DNA from 2 places in the Streptomyces sp. NBC_00178 genome. Region 2 is predicted to be linked to the other one. Evidence: riboswitches for the same ligand, from Rfam matches in the RefSeq annotation. Region 2 holds a riboswitch; the other holds the start of a gene.
What was found. A riboswitch is a leader RNA that binds a small molecule or an ion and turns the genes downstream of it on or off. The one in region 2 is predicted to bind cobalamin.
Positions count from the first base shown of each region.

Region 1: it holds a riboswitch for cobalamin, as region 2 does, so the genes downstream of both, OHT61_RS21570 (ribonucleoside-diphosphate reductase subunit alpha) here and OHT61_RS07455 (cobalamin biosynthesis protein) in region 2, are expected to answer to the same signal.

Region 1 covers NZ_CP108143.1:4,883,943-4,890,961, forward strand. Annotated here, with positions in the region: gene OHT61_RS21555 (GlxA family transcriptional regulator) at 1-833, opposite strand, end outside; gene OHT61_RS21560 (hypothetical protein) at 915-1,127, shown strand; gene OHT61_RS21565 (ribonucleotide-diphosphate reductase subunit beta) at 1,124-2,140, opposite strand; gene OHT61_RS21570 (ribonucleoside-diphosphate reductase subunit alpha) at 2,140-4,536, opposite strand; cobalamin riboswitch at 4,674-4,797, opposite strand; gene OHT61_RS21575 (GNAT family N-acetyltransferase) at 4,850-5,350, opposite strand; gene mctP (monocarboxylate uptake permease MctP) at 5,472-7,019, opposite strand, start outside.
Region 2 covers NZ_CP108143.1:1,725,161-1,732,179, reverse strand. Annotated here, with positions in the region: gene OHT61_RS07460 (cobyric acid synthase) at 1-942, opposite strand, end outside; gene OHT61_RS07455 (cobalamin biosynthesis protein) at 939-1,883, opposite strand; cobalamin riboswitch at 2,013-2,140, opposite strand; gene OHT61_RS07450 (hypothetical protein) at 2,291-2,515, opposite strand; gene OHT61_RS07445 (inorganic phosphate transporter) at 2,528-3,787, opposite strand; gene OHT61_RS07440 (class II aldolase/adducin family protein) at 4,043-4,702, shown strand; gene OHT61_RS07435 (alpha/beta hydrolase) at 4,770-5,903, shown strand; gene OHT61_RS07430 (hypothetical protein) at 6,089-7,019, shown strand, end outside.

The DNA of each region.
Region 1 (7,019 bases), 3.2 Mb from region 2:
TCGTCCGACGTCTCCAGCAGGTGCTGCGCCAGCAGCACGCGCTGCCTGAGCAGCCAGCGGTACGGAGTGGTGCCCGTCTCCTGCTGGAAGCGGCGGGCGAAGGTCCGGGGCGACATGTGGGTCTGCACCGCCAGCTGCTCCACGGTCATCTCCTGGTCGAGGTGGCGCTCCATCCAGGCGAGCGTCTCGCCGACCGTGTCGCACCGCGTCCGGGGCAACGGCCGCTTGATGTACTGCGCCTGGCCGCCGTCCCGGTGCGGGGGGACCACCATGCGCCGGGCGATGGCGTTCGCCACGGCGGGGCCGTGCGCCTGCCGGACCAGGTGCAGGGCGGCGTCGATCCCGGCGGCCGTACCCGCCGAGGTGATGACCGGGCCGTCGTCCACGTAGAGCACGTCCGGCTCCACCCGTGCCTTCGGGAAGCGCCGGGCCAGCTCGTCGGCGTGACGCCAGTGGGTGGTGCACCGGCGGCCGTCGAGCAGCCCGGCGGCCCCCAGCACGTATGCACCGGAGCACACGCTCAGCACCCGCGCGCCCCGGGCGACGGCCCGGCGCAGGGCGTCGAGGACCTCCGCCGGGTACTCCCGCGCCATGAAGTGACTGCCCGCGGGCACGGCGACGAGGTCGGCCTCCTCCAGCCGCTCCAGCCCGTGGGGCGTGCTGATGGTGAATCCGGCGTGCGTCCGCAGGACCGGGCCCTCCGCCGAGACGACCGCGAAGTCGGTCACCGGCAGGCCCTCGTCCGAGCGGTCGAGCCCGAACACCTCGCACAGGACGCCGAGTTCGAAGGGATGGACCTCGTCGAGCAGCAGGGCGGCCACATTGTTCAGCATGGCGTCATTGTGGCAGTAATTCGAGGGTGCATGACAGTCCTGCCACTGCCCGAATTTCGTCGCGGGCACGACAGTAGAGCCATGAACACATTCCTGAGCTACCTGGTCACAGCCGCACTCATCGCCCTCGTCCTGCTGCCCGCGCTCGCCGGTCTCGCACGGGAGCGCCGGATCGACCACGAACTGCGGGAGGCGGACCTGCGGCGGCGGACGGCACCCCCGCAAAGGCGAGGCGCCGCGCGGCCGGTCACGGCCACGCGGCGCCCCCACCTCAGGTCGTGGGCCAGGGTCTAGAAGTCGTCGTCGAAACCGACGGACCCCTCCACCGCCACCTGGTAGGCGGACGGCCTGCGCTCGAAGAAGTTCGTCAGCTCCTGCACGCCCTGCAGCTCCATGAAGGAGAACGGGTTCTCCGAACCGTAGAGCGGCGGGAAGCCGAGCCGGGTGAGCCGCTGGTCGGCGACGCACTCCAGGTACTGGCGCATCGAATCGGTGTTCATGCCGGGCAGGCCCTCGCCGCACAGGTCACGGCCGAACTGAAGCTCCGCCTCCACCGCTTCCCGCAGCATGTCGGTGACCTGCTGCTGGAGCTCGTCGTCGAAGAGGTCCGGCTCCTCCTTGCGGACGGTGTCCACGACCTCGAACGCGAAGTTCATGTGCATCGTCTCGTCGCGGAACACCCAGTTGGTGCCCGTGGCGAGACCGTGCAGCAGACCGCGCGAGCGGAACCAGTAGACGTACGCGAAGGCGCCGTAGAAGAACAGCCCCTCGATGCACGCGGCGAAGCAGATCAGGTTCAGCAGGAAGCGGCGGCGGTCCGCCTTCGTCTCCAGCCGCTCGATCTTCTCGACCGAGTCCATCCACCTGAAGCAGAACTGCGCCTTCTCGCGGATCGAGGGGATCTCCTCGACCGCGTCGAACGCCGCCGCCCTGTCCGCCGGGTCGGGCAGATAGGTGTCGAGCAGCGTCAGATAGAACTGGACGTGCACGGCCTCCTCGAACAGCTGCCGCGACAGGTACAGGCGCGCCTCGGGCGAGTTGATGTGCTTGTACAGCGTCAGCACGAGGTTGTTCGAGACGATCGAGTCACCGGTCGCGAAGAACGCCACCAGCCGGCCGATCATGTGCTGCTCGCCGGGCGACAGCTTGGCGAGGTCGGCGACGTCGGAGTGGAGGTCCACCTCCTCGACCGTCCAGGTGTTCTTGATCGCGTCCCGGTAGCGCTCGTAGAAGTCCGGGTAGCGCATGGGGCGCAGGGTCAGCTCGAAGCCCGGGTCGAGGAGGTTCTTGCTCTCGGACGTACTCATTACTGGCAGGCCTCGCAGGACTCGGGGTTTTCGAGGGAGCAGGCGATCGCGTCAGCGTCGGGCGACGACGCCTGCTGTACGGGAATGGGGGCGGCGGCCGCGGCCTGCCCGGACGCCGCGCGGGCGATCCGGGTCGCCGGGCGCGAACGCAGGTAGTACGTCGTCTTCAGCCCCTGCTTCCAGGCGTACGCGTACATCGAGGAGAGCTTGCCGATCGTCGGCGTCTCCAGGAACAGGTTGAGCGACTGGCTCTGGTCGAGGAACGGCGTGCGCGCCGCCGCCATGTCGATCAGTCCACGCTGCGGGATCTCCCACGCCGTGCGGTACAGCGCCCGCACGTCCTGCGGGATCCACGCGAAGCCCTGCACGGAGCCGCTCGCCTCGCGCAGCGCCTCACGGGTCCGGGCGTCCCACACGCCGAGCCGCTTCAGCTCGTCCACGAGGTAGCCGTTGACCTGGAGGAACTCACCGCTGAGCGTCTCGCGCTTGAAGAGGTTGGAGACCTGCGGCTCGATGCACTCGTACACCCCGGCGATCGAGGCGATCGTCGCCGTCGGCGCGATGGCGAGCAGCAGGGAGTTGCGCATCCCGGTCTTCGCGACCCGGGCGCGCAGCGCGTCCCAGCGCTCCGGCCAGCTCAGCTCCGTGTCGTAGTGGTCGGGGTGCAGCACACCGCGGGCGGCGCGCGTCTCGGACCAGGCGGGAAGCGGGCCCGACCGCTCGGCCAGGTCGCAGGACGCCTCGTACGCGGCCAGCATGATCCGCTCGGAGATCTTCGTGGACAGGGCGCGGGCCTCGGGGGAGTCGAAGGGCAGCCGCAGCTGGAAGAAGACGTCCTGGAGGCCCATCGCGCCGAGACCCACCGGACGCCAGCGGGCGTTGGAGCGGCCGGCCTGCTCGGTCGGGTAGAAGTTGATGTCGACGACCCGGTCCAGGAACGTCACGGCGGTGCGCACGGTGGCGTCCAGCCGCTCCCAGTCGATGCCGCCGTCGGCCACGAACGCGCCCAGGTTGACCGAACCCAGGTTGCAGACGGCCGTCTCGCCGTCGTCGGTGACCTCGAGGATCTCGGTGCACAGGTTCGAGGAGTGCACGACCCGGCCCGGCTCGGCCGTCTGGTTGGCCGTGCGGTTGGAGGCGTCCTTGAAGGTCATCCAGCCCTGACCGGTCTGCGCGAGGGTACGCATCATCCGGCCGTACAGCTCACGCGCGGGCATCGACTTGCGGGCCAGGCCCTTGGCCTCGGCCGCGCGGTAGGCCGCGTCGAACTCGTCGCCCCACAGGTCGACCAGCTCGGGCACCTCGGCGGGGGAGAACAGCGACCACTCGGTGTCGGCGTCGACGCGGCGCATGAACTCGTCCGGGATCCAGTGCGCCAGGTTGAGGTTGTGCGTGCGCCGCTGGTCCTCGCCGGTGTTGTCGCGCAGCTCCAGGAACTCCTCGATGTCCGCGTGCCAGGTCTCCAGGTAGACGGCGGCGGCACCCTTGCGGCGGCCGCCCTGGTTGACCGCGGCGACCGAGGCGTCGAGCGTCTTGAGGAACGGCACGATCCCGTTGGAGTGGCCGTTCGTGCCGCGGATCAGCGAACCCCGGGCGCGGATGCGCGAGTACGAGAGGCCGATGCCGCCCGCGTGCTTCGAGAGGCGGGCCACCTGGTGGTAGCGGTCGTAGATCGAGTCGAGCTCGTCCAGCGGCGAGTCCAGCAGGTAGCAGGAGGACATCTGCGGGTGCCGGGTGCCGGAGTTGAAGAGGGTCGGCGAGGACGGCAGGTAGTCGAGGCGGCTCATCAGGCCGTACAGGGAGGCCACTTCGTCCAGGGCGCGCTGCGAGGTGTCCTCGGCCAGTCCGGCGGCCACGCGCAGCATGAAGTGCTGCGGGGTCTCGACGACCTGCCGGGTGAGCGGGTGGCGCAGCAGGTAGCGGCTGTGCAGCGTGCGCAGGCCGAAGTAGCCGAAGCGGTCGTCCGCCCCGTCGGCGAGCGAGCGTTCCACCAGCGCGTCCAGCGCGGCCGCGTGCAGCGCGACGAACTCCGCCGTGCGGTCCGCGATCAGGCCCTCGCGGTGCCCGACGGCGACCGACGAGGAGAAGGAGACCGCGCCTTCGCCCGCCGCCTCGTCCGCGATCGCGAGGGTGAGCAGCCGGGCGGCGAGCCGGGAGTACGCCGGGTCCTCCGAGATCAGACCCGCGGCGGCCTCGGTGGCCAGCGAGCGCAGCTCGGCCTCGTCCGCCCGCGCGCTCCGGCCGCGCAGCGCGGCGGCCGCGACCCGTCCGGGGTCGGTGTCGGGCAGATCGGCGGTCAGACCGGTCAGGGTCCGCAGCAGCGCGGTCCCGGGCGCGTCGGTCGTGAGGCTCTCGGATTCCGCGGCTGAAACCGGGTCTGCGGGCGCGATGGTCACTGGGGCTATCCCTCGCTCGGCTCGGGGCCTGCGGGAGCGGGGCAGCCGGGCACGGTCGCCCCCGGGGAGGGAGCACGGCGCGCACGGCGTCCACCGGCCTTCCGCGGGGCCCGGACGTCTCGGCATCCGGTTCGGTCGAGCCGGACGCACCGTCGGCAGGTCCTCGGACTCCGCGGTGCGCGAATGCACACCGATCACACCGTTGCGGGACAGTTCCGGATTCGCACCGGATTCCCCTGCGGCGACAGCGAGGTCGAGCATACATGTGGGGGCTGCCGATTGAGGCAGCCCCCACATGTAGTGTCGTGACGGGTCAAAAGGTCAGGCGGTACGTCAGCAGGGTGAAGCCGGGAAGCGGGCTCCAGTCCCGCTCAGGGGTCCGTACGAAGCCGAGCCGCGCGTAGATGCGGTGGGCGGACCCCATGGACGGCTGGGTCGACAGCACCACCCCGGACAGCCCCTCGGTGGCGCGTGCCCGCTCGACACAGGCCCGGACGAGCGCCTCGCCGGCACCGCGTCCGCGCGCCGCACGGGAGACGGCCAGCATCCGCAGTTCGGCCTCGTCCCCGCCCGCGATGTCGGTCCACGGGCTGCCCGGCGTGACGTAGGTGACACCTCCCAGCAGGAGGCCACCGGGGTCCACCGCCGCCAGCACGAGCGCCTCGGCGGCGCGGCGTCCGACGGCGCGGAGCTGTTCGACGTACTGATCGGCCGCGCCGAAGTCCAGCAGTCCGTCGTCGAGGTAGGCCCGGGTGGTGATCTCGCCCAGGGCCTCGTGCTCGCCGGCGCGGACCGGTCTGATCGAGACGTCCATGCGCGGAGTCTGCCTCAGACGGCGGCCCGGCGCACGTGCCTTTCGGGGAGCCGGCGAACCGGCCCCGCACACGGGCCCGTCCCGGCAGGGCGGACCCTGCCGGGACGGACGACGTCACGGGCTACAGGCGTTCCAGGGGCTCGGGCTCGCCTCCCGGCGCACCCACCGTGGCCGGCGGGAGCGTGACCTTGACGCCGGGCTCGCCGACGTCCGCGGTGTAGTCGGACGGCGAGGTCTCGTCGATACCCGCCGGGGCCTTCAGCGCGTTCAGGACGAAGGTCAGCACGACCACGACGACGATGTTCAGCACGATCGCGGTGAGACCGATGTAGCCGATCTCGCCGATGCCGGGGATCTCCTTCGAGGAGCCGCCGAAGTGCTTCTGCGTCGGGCTGGCGACGCCGTACGCGGCCACCGTGCCGTAGATCATGCCGACGGCCCAGCCTGCGATCAGGGCCCAGCGGTGGAACCACCGGGTGAACAGGCCGCCCACCAGCGCCGGCATGGTCTGGAGGATCCAGATCCCGCCGAGCAGCTGGAAGTTGATCGCGACCGTCTTGTCCATGGTGAGGACGAAGGCGAGCGCGCCCACCTTGACGAGCAGCGAGACCAGCTTGGAGACCTTGGTCTCCTGGGCCGGTGTCGCGTCGGGCTTGATGAAGTCCTTGTAGATGTTCCTGGTGAAGAGGTTCGCCGCGGCGATCGACATGATCGCGGCCGGCACCAGGGCGCCGATCCCGATCGCGGCGAAGGCCACACCCGCGAACCAGTCGGGGAACATGGTCTCGAACAGCTGGGGGATCGCCAGCTGCCCGTTGTCGACCTTGATCCCGGCCGCGATCGCCATGAACCCGAGCAGGGCGAGCAGGCCCAGCATCAGGGAGTACAGCGGCAGGATCGTGGTGTTGCGCCGGATCACCTCACGGCTGCGGCTGGAGAGCGTCGCCGTGATCGAGTGCGGGTACATGAAGAGCGCGAGCGCGGAGCCCAGTGCCAGCGTCGCGTAGCCCCACTGGCCCATCTCCCCGGGCACGAGCGCGCCCCTCGGTTTGCCCGTCGCCTCGTTGGTCTGGGCGAACGCCTCGCCGGCCTTCGCGAAGATGTCGTCGAAGCCGCCGAGTTTGATCGGGATGTAGATGATGGCCACCGCGATGACCAGGTAGATCAGGCCGTCCTTGACGAACGCGATGAGCGCGGGGGCCCGCAGTCCCGAGGAGTACGTGTACGCGGCGAGGACCGCGAACGCGATCAGCAGCGGCAGGTCCTTGACGAACCAGTGGGTGTTCTCGCCGCCGCCGACGCCCATGACGTCCAGCACGGCCTGGATGCCGACCAGCTGGAGCGCGATGTACGGCATGGTGGCGAGGATGCCCGTGAGGGCGACCGCCAGTGAGAGGCCCTTCGAGCCGAAGCGGCCGCGGACGAAGTCCGAGGTGGTGACGTACCCGTGCTTGTGCGACACCGACCACAGGCGGGGCAGGAAGGTGAAGATCAGCGGGTAGACGAGGATCGTGTACGGCACGGCGAAGAAGCCCGCCGCACCGGCCGCGTAGATCGCCGCGGGGACCGCGACGAAGGTGTACGCGGTGTACAGGTCGCCGCCGAGCAGGAACCAGGTGACCCAGGTGCCGAACGACCGGCCGCCCAGACCCCATTCGTCGAGGCTCGC
Region 2 (7,019 bases):
CGCCTTCACGGTGCCCCGTGTGCCGGGCACGATCACGAGGTCCGCGTCGGCGAGCTCCTCCGCGCGGTCCACGAACCGCACGACCACACCGGGCTCGGCCGCGAGCGCGTCCACGTCGGTGAAGTTCGACATCAGCGGTACGGCGCACACCGCCACCCGCAGCACGTCCTCACCGTGCGGCGGCGCCACGACCGACTCGCGCACGGTGCCGCGCATCGAGACCCGCAGCCCGTCCTCCTCGTCGATGCCCAGCCCGTGGGCGTACGGCAGCACGCCGAAGGTCCGCCGCCCCGTGAGCCCGTGCAGCATGTCGAGACCGGGCTCCAGCAGCGACACGTCACCGCGGAACTTGTTCACGAGGTAACCGGCGACCAGCGACTGGTCCTCGGCGCTCAGGAGCGCCGTCGTACCGAAGAACGAGGCGAACACACCACCCCGGTCGATGTCCCCGACCACCACCACCGGAAAGCGCGCGGCCCGCGCGATGCCCATGTTGACGATGTCCGTGCGCCGCAGGTTGATCTCGGCGGGGCTGCCCGCCCCCTCGCAGATCACGGCGTCGTACGAGCTCCGCAGCTGCTCCAGGCAGTCCACGACGGTGCCCAGCAGGGCTTCCTGCCGACCGCCGTGGTAGCCGCGGGCGCTCATCTCGCCGACCGGCCGGCCCATCAGGACCACCTGGCTGGAACGGTCGCCGCCCGGTTTCAGCAGCACCGGGTTCATCAGGGCCGACGGCTCCACCCGGGCGGCCTGCGCCTGCATCGCCTGGGCACGGCCGATCTCCGCCCCCTCCCGGGTGACGAAGGAGTTCAGCGACATGTTCTGCGCCTTGAACGGCGCGACCTTCACCCCCCGGCGCACCAGCCACCGGCAGATCCCGGCCGTGACGACGCTCTTGCCCGCGTCCGAGGTGGTCCCGGCCACCAGCAGTCCGCCGCTCATCTGCCCCTCCGTCCCCAGGCCAGCCGCCCCGCCGCACAGACGCCGAGGGCCAGCACACTCACCCGGCGCGACAGCCGCACCGCGCGTTCGATGTCGGCGACCCGCACGTCCCGGCCCGCCTCCCCGTTGAGCACCGGCCGGTGCTCGACCCGCCCGCCGTAGGCCAGGGTCCCGCCCAGACGAACGCCGAGCGCCCCCGCGAACGCGGCCTCCACCGGGCCCGCGTTGGGGCTCGGGTGCTTCCCGGCGTCCGAGCGCCAGGCGCGGACGGCCTGGCGGGGACGGCCGCCCGCGGCCACGGCGAGCGCGGCGGTGAGCCGGGCCCCGGGCCAGCCCGCGAGGTCGTCGAGCCGGGCCGACGCCCAGCCGTAGCGCCCGTAGCGGGGCGACTTGTGCCCCACCATCGCGTCGAGGGTGTTCACGGCCCGGAAGCCGACCAGTCCCGGCACCCCGCCGAGCGCGCCCCACACCAGGGCGCCCACGACGGCGTCGGAGGTGTTCTCGGCGACGGACTCGACGACGGCCCGGGCGATCCGCGGCCCGTCGAGCGCCTGCGGGTCGCGCCCGCACAGGTGCGGCAGCCGCTCCCTGGCGAGCTCGACGTCCCCGGCCTCCAGGGCACCGCCGATGGCCCGGGCCTCGCGGCCCAGCGACGTGCCCCCGACGACGGCCCAGGTGGCGGCGGCGGTCAGTGCCACGGCGGCCGTGGGACGGTTCCGCACGGCGCGGGCCGCCAGCCCGGCGGCGGCCGTGGCCCCGCCCGCGCAGACGAGCGTGTGCAGGGCGCCCCAGCCCCGGTGGTCGTGCCACAGGCGGCTCTCGGCGCCCGCGGCGGCCCGCCCGAAGGCGGCGACGGGGTGGCCGCGCCGGGGGTCACCGAGCAGCAGGTCGCCGATCAGACCGGCGGCGGCGCCGTACGCGAAGATGCGGTCGGCTCGCACGGATCAGAGGTCCGTCGCGCCTCGCAGGGACGTCGTCACGGGTGGTGCGGGCAGGGACGCACGGCGGCCGGGCATGGCAGATGTCCTCACTCAGGGTCCGCGCCCTGGTTCGACGTGACCGGCGACGAGAGTCTCCTGGCTTCCGGATCCGCGGGTCCTCCGGCCTTCCAGCCCGCGGTGGCGGGCCGTGACTTCCGTGTGGAGGACTGCTCCCCGGTGACAGTGGCGGGACCGCGCCGGATTCGCACCGGCTTCCTCTCCTGTCGCCGTAAATGGCTCCGGCAGTCCACCACGCCCCGTGAAGGCCCGTCAACCTGCCGTTGACCTGCGAGGCTTCGGTGTGGCCGGACGCACACCGGGCCGGACACACGCACGGTGTGTCCGGCCCGGAGGGGTGCCCGAGGGGGTCAGGCGACGATCAGGTAGATCCCGTACGCGACCGCCGCCGCGCACACGGCGAAGCAGGCGTAGGCGCCGGTGCGCGCCAGGGCGTGGGAACCGGCGCCGCCCTGGCCCGTCCGCACCTGCTTGGCCAGGCCGGTGATGCCGAGGGTGAAGAGGCCGACGAGCGCGACGGTGACCACGAGGCTGATCCCGAAGACGGAGGCGAGAGCCGCCCAGTCGATTTTCATGCGGATGCGTCCTTACACCGTGGCCGGCCGGGCCGGGTCGGCCTGGGTGTCCGGGGCGGGGATGGTGGTCTTGAGTTCCGGGACGGGCACACCCGCGGGCGGCGGGGTGACGGCCGCGATGGCCGTCGTGACGACACCGGCGGGCTCCTCGGCGGCCCCGTCGGCCGCGTTGACGTTGGTGTGGTCGACCGGCTTGCGCCGCGAGAGCATCCAGATCGCGCCGGAGCCCGCGACCAGCAGGGCGGCCGTCACGGCGACTCCCCAGGAGCCCTGCTTGGTCAGCAGCTCGGCGCCCGCGCCGACGAGACCGGCGGCCGGCAGGGTCAGGCCCCAGGCGACGAACATCCGGGTGGCGGTGGACCAGCGGACCACGCCCCCCTTGCGTCCGAGCCCGGCGCCCATGACCGCACCGGAGACGGACTGCGTGGTGGAGAGGGAGAACCCGAGGTGCGAGGAGGCCAGGATGACCGTGGCGGCGCTGGTCTGGGCGGCGAAGCCCTGGGGCGGACGGAGCTGGGTGAGTCCGCTGCCCATGGTGCGGATGATGCGCCAGCCGCCGAGGTAGGTGCCGAGGGCGATGGCGACGCCGGCCGCGGTGATGACCCAGACCGGGGGGTTGGAACCGGGGGCGAGGACGCCGCCGGTGACCAGGGCCAGGGTGATGATGCCCATGGTCTTCTGCGCGTCGTTGGTGCCGTGGGCGAGCGAGACCAGACCGGCGGAGGCGATCTGCCCGGCGCGGTAGCCCTTGGCGGTCGACTTCAGCTGCGCCTCGTCGGTGATCTTCCGGTTGAGGCGGTACGTCAGCTTCGTCGCCAGCAGTGCGGCGATACCGGCGACGAGCGGCGCGGCGACCGCGGGCAGCAGGACCTTCGTGACGACGGTTCCGCCGTTGATCGAGGACCAGCCGGCCGACGTCACCGCGGCGCCGATGAGGCCGCCGAAGAGTGCGTGGGAGGAACTGGAGGGCAGGCCGACCAGCCAGGTCAGCAGATTCCACAGGATCGCGCCGACGAGCGCGGCGAAGATGACCTCGGTTCTGAGGCCGTCCTCGCTGACGATCCCGCCGGAGATGGTCTTGGCGACCTCCACCGAGAGGAACGCGCCGACGAGATTGAGAACGGCGGACATGGCCACCGCTGTCTTGGGCTTGAGGGCGCCGGTCGAGATGGTCGTGGCCATCGCGTTGGCGGTGTCGTGGAAACCGTTCGTGAAATCGAACACGAGAGCTGTCACGATCACAATCGCGAGCAGCAGCGTGATGTGTTCCATTTACCCAGGCAATCGTTCGACGTCATTGGCACGTGGAACGTAAGCAACCTTGGTGAACGGAAGGTGAACTGGGCAGGGCGGCATGGTGACCCCAAACGTTCGTGGCGGTTCCGCTTGTATGCGGACGGGGTGGGGCGGACGGTCGCGGCCGGTGCGGCGCATGGCCTCCGGTCGGCCCGGAGGGTCCCGTAACACCCTATTTGCCCGAAGAGGAGACATCGGTCACGCGCGCCGTGGCGGCCCTAGGATCTGCGCATGGACGACGGGCACCGGGACACGATCGGACAGGCGTGGGAGAGCCTCGTCGCGACGGCGCGCAGGACGGCCGCCGAAGGGCTGGTCGTCGGCACCTCGGGCAACGTCTCGGCCCGGGTCGGCGACCTCGTGCTGGTCACCCCCAGCGGGGTGCCCTACGACCGGCTGGGACCGGGGGACACGGTCGGGGTCGACCTCGCGGGGCGCCAGGTGCTGGGGGACCTCGTCCCGACCAGCGAACTCCCCCTGCACCTCGCCGTGTACCGCGAGACCTCCGCGGCCGCCGTCGTCCACACCCACGCCGTGCACGCGACCGCCGTCTCCACGCTCGTCGACGAGGTGCCCCTGGCCCACTACGCCGCGGCCATGCTCGGCGGGCCGGTCCGCACCGCCCCGTACGCGCGCTACGGCACGCCGGAACTGGCCGGCCACATGCTCGACGCCCTGCGCGGCCGCACGGGCTGCCTGCTCCGCAACCACGGGACCGTGACGTACGGGGACACCCTGGACCAGGCTTACGACCGCACCGCCCAGCTCGAATGGATGTGCAGGCTCTGGCTCACCGCGAGCTCCGTTCCCGGCCGGAACCCGAGCCTGCTCACCCCCGCCCAGCTGGACGACGTGCGCACCGCCCTGGAGGGATACGGCCAGCAGGGCTGACCCGGACCGAGCACCGTACGGACGCCGCCCACTGGCAGCCCGCCCGCCGGGCCGGGACACTGAAGCCGTGCGCCCGGCAACAGCAGCGGCAGCGGCCGCCACCACGATCCTCGGAGTCGGCGCGGCAGCGGTCGCCGCCGGCCGGTACGCGAGCGACACCGCCCTCGGGGCCCCGTCGCAGCCGCGTCCGTTCCCCGCCGACCGCCGTATGACCGTGCACGCCACGGCCGCGGGGCAGGTGACACTGACCCGGTCCTTCGCGGCGCTGCGCCCCGGCGTCTACGGCCTGACCGCACGCGACGTCCACGCCGTCGTGGGCCCGGTCGTCGGCCGGCCGGCCGACGGCTCGGCGGACACCGTCGTACGGCGGCTCGAACGGGTGAACCTCGGCAGCCTCAAACCGGGCGCCCGGGTCCGCCTCACCCCCGAGATCCACCGCGGCGACCCGCTCGCCGCCCTGGGCCTCGCCTACAAGGAGGTCGAGGTCCCCGGAGAGCTCGGCGCCCTGCCGGCCTGGTTCGTCCCCGGTGCCCGCGACACCTGGGTCATCACCGTCCACGGCCTCGGCACCACGCGGGAGCACCCGCTGAACGTGCTGGACTTCCTCCAGGCCCAGCAACTCCCCGTGCTCGACCTCGCCTACCGGGGCGACCCCGGAGCCCCGCGCTCACCCGACGGCCTCGCGCACCTCGGCGAGTCCGAGTGGCGCGACCTCGACGCGGCCATCCGCTACGCCGTGCGCTACGGCGCCGAGAGCGTCATCCTGCACGGCTGGTCCTCGGGCGCCTCGATGGCCCTGCACGCGGCCGTCGACTCGGCCCTCCGCGACCGCATCGGCGGGCTCGTCCTCGACTCCCCGGTGCTGGACTGGCGGACCACCCTGCGCGCCCTCGCGACCGCCCGGGGCGTCCCGGCCGCGCTGCTGCCGCTCGCCGTCCGGGCGGCCCAGGGCCAGACCGGGCTCCGCGGAGCCCCGCTGCTGGAGACCTCGGTCCCCTCCGCCCTGCACTGCCCCACCCTCGTGTTCCACGGCCCCGACGACACCCTCGCCCCCTGGGGCCCGTCGCGGGAGCTCGCCGCCCGACGCCCCGACCTGGTGACCCTGCACTCCGTGGCGCAGGCTCCGCATGCGGCGATGTGGAACGCGGACCCGGACGGTTACGAGGAGGCGCTCCGGCGCTTCCTCACGCCCCTGATGTGAGCTGATGGGCCGGAACGGCCCGGTTGGTGACCCCGTCACAAGGCGCCCCGAACCCCGGTCGTGCGGCTTCCGTTTGGGCTTTCGGCCCGTCAGAGGCAAGACTGCTCCCCGTGACGTCCCGTACCCCGCGCGACTCCAGGCTGCGACTTGTCCGCCCGCGACCCCAGGCCACCGCCCGCAAGGCCGTGACGACCCGGCGCACCAGGCCGGCCCCCCGCCCACCCGAGGGCACGCCGCCCCCGGCGGAACTGGCGCGGCAGGCCCGAGCCGTGCTCGCCGACGCCGTACGGATCGCCCTGTGGGCGGCCGGCGGCGCCGGCCCCGGAGCCGCCCCGCTCGCCGCGGGCGACCTCGAACGGGCCTCGGCCGCTCTGGAGCTCTCCCCGGACCACGTGCGGGCCGGCTGGGACCGCGCCAGGCTCGCCGGACTCATCGAGCTCCACGGCGACACCGCGCGCCCCGGCTGGCGGCTGCGGGCGTGGGACCGCGACGACTCCGCCGTGCTCCGCGGCTGGGTCGCGCTCTTCGACGCCTGGTCGCTCGTCCACGCCTCGCCGGACGGCATCGAGGCCACCGCCGTCGCGGAGGCCGTCGAGGCCGTGCCCCAGGTGCTCTCGCTCCTCCAGCTCTCGGCCGGCCCCGTCACCGTGCCCGCGCTCCTCGACCTGCTGGGCCAGCGCGTCGCCGAACTCCACGACGAACGGTGCGAGGTGCCGTCCGGCCCGCCGGAGCAGCCCGCTCCCGCCGACGGGAGCCCGACCGAACTGAACGCGCTGCTGCTCGACTGGGCCCTGGAAGGGCTCGCCTCCGTCGGCGCCCTCACCCTCGGCGCCGGACACGCGACCCTGACCCCCCTGGGCAACTGGGCGGTCTGGGTCAAGCTGGAGCAGATCTGCGTCGCCGCCCAGAGCCCGGCCGGCAACATCGAACAGTCCGCCGCCGACATGCTGCTCGGCTGCGCGCGGCTCACCCCGGGACCTGCCCGCGCCGAATACAGGGCCTGGCTCGCCGCGCGGACGGTCGGCAGCGCCGTCACCGAACTCCTGGCCGTCGCCCGGGGCGAGGACGCCCTGCTGCGCGGTCTCGCCTTCGAGGCGCTGCGCGTCGTGGGAGCCC